2 regions of the Microbispora sp. H10885 genome follow, and region 2 is predicted to be linked to the other one. Evidence: riboswitches for the same ligand, from Rfam matches in the RefSeq annotation. Region 2 holds a riboswitch; the other holds the start of a gene.
What was found. Region 2 has a riboswitch for cyclic di-AMP ahead of HHX37_RS26085 (glycoside hydrolase family 25 protein). Riboswitches for the same ligand answer to the same signal wherever they lie in the genome.
Positions count from the first base shown of each region.

Region 1 (2,193 bases), on a different contig from region 2:
ACCACTCGTACTCGTCCCATTCGGCCAGGTCGCTGGTGTACGCGTGGACCACGTCGAAACCGGGGGACTCGGCGGCGGCGACGGTGCCGGGCAGGTCGAGGAACTCCGACTTCGCGGCGCCCAGCCGGGTGAGCGCCTCCGCGGTCGGCTCGCGCTCCCAGAATCCCTCGCCCACCAGTGCCAGCCCGTTCGGCCGCAGGTAACGGCGGACGTGCTCGACGGTCGGGACGAGCCCGCCGAACGCGTGCGTGGCTCCGACGCAGAGCACCAGGTCGTACTGCTCGGCGACCGGGAAGTCGGCGGCCGGCCGCTCGTGGAACCGGATGCGCTCCCAGACGCCCTGGACCTCGGCCGCCTGCTCCGCCGCCTTGAGGCCGAGCGCGGAGATGTCCACACCGTCGGCGGTCGCGTCCTGGTAGAGCGCCAGCGCGCGCAGCGTCCAGGCCGCCTCGCCACAGCCGAGATCGAGGATTCTCGCCCCCTCGGCCAGCCGGGCCCGGCGCAGCAGCCGGGTCACGTTGGCACCGGAGACCGGCGCGGCGATGGGGTGGTCCCGATGAGCGAGATGGCTGATCAGCTGGCGGTCCATGGCCCAATCCTTCCGCATCCCCGAACCCTTGCGGCAAGCCGAATCCGCCCTTACGGGCGGCGCCGGGACGACCGCCGGCGTGCCGCCGGCCTGGCCGGCCCCCGGCGGGGACGCGGTCACGTGTGACCGGACGTCCCCGCCGGGGTGTCGTCCACGACGCCGGGGTCACACGCCGGGGCGTACGGCGGTGACGAAGTTGCTCCTCCAGTAGCCCTTGAGGCGGTCGACCCTGACCACCGCGCCGGAGTGGGGAGCGTTGATCACTTTCTTGTTCCCCATGTACATGCCCACGTGGCCGCCGCCACTGGTGAAGATGAGGTCGCCCGGCTTGAGACGCGCCAGGGAGACCTTCTTCTTGACGGCGTTGAGCATCGACCACGTCGTACGCGGGATCTTGACGCCGGCCTTGCGCCAGGCGAACTGGACCAGCCCGGAGCAGTCGAACGCCCCCGGGCCCGTGGCGCCCCAGACGTAGGGATCGCCGATCTGCTTTTTCGCCACCTTGATGGCGAGTTCGGCCTTCTCCTGCTGGACAGCGGCCTTGGTGAGCTTCGTGTTCACGGAGGACTCCGCCGTGGAGGCCGTGGGAGCCTCTCCGGCGTACGGGGTGAACGCCGTGACGGGGGGCTCGGGCGGGATGGCCGTCGAGTCCGGGGGCGGGGCTGTCACGGTCCCCGTGACGGCGCCGGCGGGCAGGGCGCCGAAACCTGCCAGGGAGAGGGTGAGCGCTGCGCTACCGACCGTGACGCAGGCAGCGCGAAGCAGAGTGGTGGGGTTGGCGGACAGGGGGATCTCTCCTAGGGTCTTCCGCTTGCGCCTACCGGGTTAGCTGACGGATTCGGGCAGGGAAGTCGCCCTACAGCGCTTACGCGCCGATTCACCCCGGACCTTCGGATGGAAGGTCGATTGGTTCCCCGGCTCCGAGCCTCCTTGCTGCACGGATTCGGCATCACCGGCGCCCAGGGGGGCGGGAGAGGACATGGCGCCGGTGACAGTGGATGCGCTTTCCGAACACGGGCTGGCCGGGTTCGTTGGGCAAGGAAACTACCAAGGCGCGCCGTATTGCCGCAAAGGGGGCAAATAGGATTATGACCGCATAAAGGGGTCATAAAGCGAGGAGCCGCAGGTCAGGGCGGGTGTGGTAGGCGGAAACGTGACGCTCGTCACACCGGCTGATCGGCCTTCCGCAGGTCGCCAAGGCGCGCGAAACCGGCCGATGGGTGTCTTCCACCGGCCGCGGGCGATCCCGAAGCACCGGCCACGCCGTCGGTGCACGGCGTGGCGAGGTCAGGCGGTCACTGCGTACGCCAGAACGTGCCGTTGGCCGAGGGGTCGTCGGGGTCGCCCTGCGGGACGGTGAAGCCCGCGCCCCACATCGTCGTCGTTCCCGGCCTGCGGGCGACGGAGAACACGACGGCGTCGGTGCCGGACTTCCGGAGGAGCCGGGCCTGTCGCCACGTCGAGCCGGTGACCTGCCACAGGGTGGGGTTCCAGTTGCCCTGCAGGACCCAGACGCCGCCCCTGCCGTCGGGCTCCACCTCGGTGTACGGCTGGGCGTTGGCGGAGCCGATGGAGACGGTCCACGACCTGCCGTTCCAGTGCAT
Region 1 covers NZ_JABBWY010000001.1:930,806-932,998, forward strand. Annotated here, with positions in the region: gene HHX37_RS04205 (SAM-dependent methyltransferase) at 1-589, opposite strand, end outside; gene HHX37_RS35475 (C40 family peptidase) at 755-1,150, opposite strand; cyclic di-AMP (ydaO/yuaA leader) riboswitch at 1,389-1,548, opposite strand; gene HHX37_RS04215 (hypothetical protein) at 1,885-2,193, opposite strand, start outside.
Region 1: it holds a riboswitch for cyclic di-AMP, as region 2 does, so the genes downstream of both, HHX37_RS35475 (C40 family peptidase) here and HHX37_RS26085 (glycoside hydrolase family 25 protein) in region 2, are expected to answer to the same signal.

Region 2 (2,193 bases):
CACGTGCACCTCCCGGACCTCGCCGTGGACGCGCAGCAGCACGTCCGGCAGGGCGGGCGTGCCCCAGCGGGACAGGTCCCAGGCGAGCCCGGCGAACTTGTCGCCGTTGCTCGATCCGAACCTGGCGCACACGTCGACCTGCTCCTCGCCGAGGACGTTGACGCAGAAGCGGCCGGACTTCCTGATCCGCGGCCAGGCGCGGCCCTTGTGGTCGGCGCAGAAGAGCACGAGCGGTGGTTCGAGCGACACCGACGCGAACGACTGGCAGGCGAACCCCACCGGATCGCCGTCGTCGAGACCCGTGACCACGGTCACGCCGGTCGCGAACATCCCGAGCGCGCGCCGGAACTCCGCGGGCGACGGCGGCGGCGCGTCTCCGGAGCCGGGGTCGCCGAGGCCGGGGCCGGCGGAAGCTGCGGTCATGGGTTCACCTCTCGCGTGCGGTCCGGTGGCTCCGGTGTGCGTGCCTCTGGTGCGGCTCTGGTCCGGTGACTCAGCGCTCAGGTCACGAACTTACAAACCCCCTCGGCGCCGCGCCGCACGGGATCCCGTCCAACGGGGCACCTGCATGACGAGTCTTCCCAGGTAAAAACAGGTTTTGTCAGGTTTACACCATTGTTGAGCTGTATGTACCTTTAGGTGCCACGGCATGGGTACCGGTGACATCCGCGTCGCCTCCGTTGCCGTGTCGTTGCCCGGACCGTGCGCTCTTCTGTGCGCGCGGCCGCCGAGTCCGCGTTCCGCGGAGCCGGGGACCCACTTCTCGGGGTGAATCGGCGCGCAGACCCCCAGATGCGCCCGTAGGGCACTTCCTGCCCGAACCCGTCAGCTAACCCGGTAGGCGGCATGGAAGCAAGGAGCTCAACCGCGTCATGCCCACCATCAGGTTCTCTCCCGCCGGGCGGCCCTCCGCCCGCCGCCTGCGCGCCGCCCTCGCCGCGGCGGCACTCGCGGTCACGGCCGGCACGGCCACCCTCACCGCCGCCACGCTCGTCGCCACCGCGGCCGCGCCCGCTCCCGCCTACGCGAACCCGCACACGTACGGCCAGGACGTCTCCGGCTACGAGGCCGACCACGACTGGATCAACAGCCGGGCGCAGTTCGGCTTCATCAAGGCGACCGAAGGCCTGGACTGGGTCGACTCGTCCTTCCCCCGGCACTGGCGGGAGCTGGACAAGAAGGGGATCGTCCGCGGCGTCTACCACTACGGCCACCCCTCCAACGACCCGATCGCCGAGGCCGACCACTTCCTCCGCGTGGTGAACGCGCAGCCGGGCAAGCCCGGCGACATCCTCGTCCTCGACCTGGAGACCGCCGACGGCCAGTCGGTGCAGCGCGTCAACGCCTGGGCCAGGAAATGGCTGGAGTACGTGACCGCCAAGACCGGCGTCCGGCCGATGTTCTACAGCGGCTGGAACTTCGCCGACAAGTACGGCCGCGGCCTGGGCGACTATCCGCTGTGGGTGGCCCACTACAGCCGGAACCCGGGCGACATCACCCCGCCGGCCGACTGGAAGAGCTGGGCGATCCACCAGTACACCGACTCGCCGATCGACCAGAACGTCTCCGCGCTGAGCCCTCTCGAGCTGCGCGCCCTCGGCCGCCACTGAGGCTCCGTGGTCCCGGGGCGGGCGCCGCCCGCCCCGGGACCATTCTCAGACCGCTTTCAGACCATCCCTGACCACTTCAGACCACCGCGCCCGATCCGTCGCGGGCCACGGGCCGGCGACGCGGAGCGGCGGGTGCGGGCGGCGGTTGACCGGCGCGCCTCTCCAGCTCGATCGCCGCCGGCCCCGCCACGAACGACGACGACAGCGTGCCCGCCACGATGCCGATCAGCAGGGCGATCGCGAAGTCGCGCAGCGAGTCGCCGCCGAACACCGCCAGCGCCGCCAGGATGAACAGCGCGCCGAGCCCCGTGTTCACCGTACGCGGCACGGTCTGCAGGATCGCCGTGTTCACCACCCGCCCGAAGGGCGTCCCCCGTGACACCGGCCACAGCTCGCGGACCCGGTCGAAGAGCACGACCTTGTCGTTGACCGAGTACCCGATGATCGTCAGCATCGCGGCGAGGAAGACGCCGTCGATCGGCTTGCCCAGCCAGGCGAACGTGCCCACGACGACGGCCGCGTCCACGAACAGCGCCGCCACGGCGGCGGCGCCGAACGTCCACCGGAACCGGAACGCCAGGTA
Region 2 covers NZ_JABBWY010000010.1:133,841-136,033, forward strand. Annotated here, with positions in the region: gene HHX37_RS26080 (flavin reductase family protein) at 1-423, opposite strand, end outside; cyclic di-AMP (ydaO/yuaA leader) riboswitch at 716-859, shown strand; gene HHX37_RS26085 (glycoside hydrolase family 25 protein) at 873-1,610, shown strand; gene secD (protein translocase subunit SecD) at 1,687-2,193, opposite strand, start outside.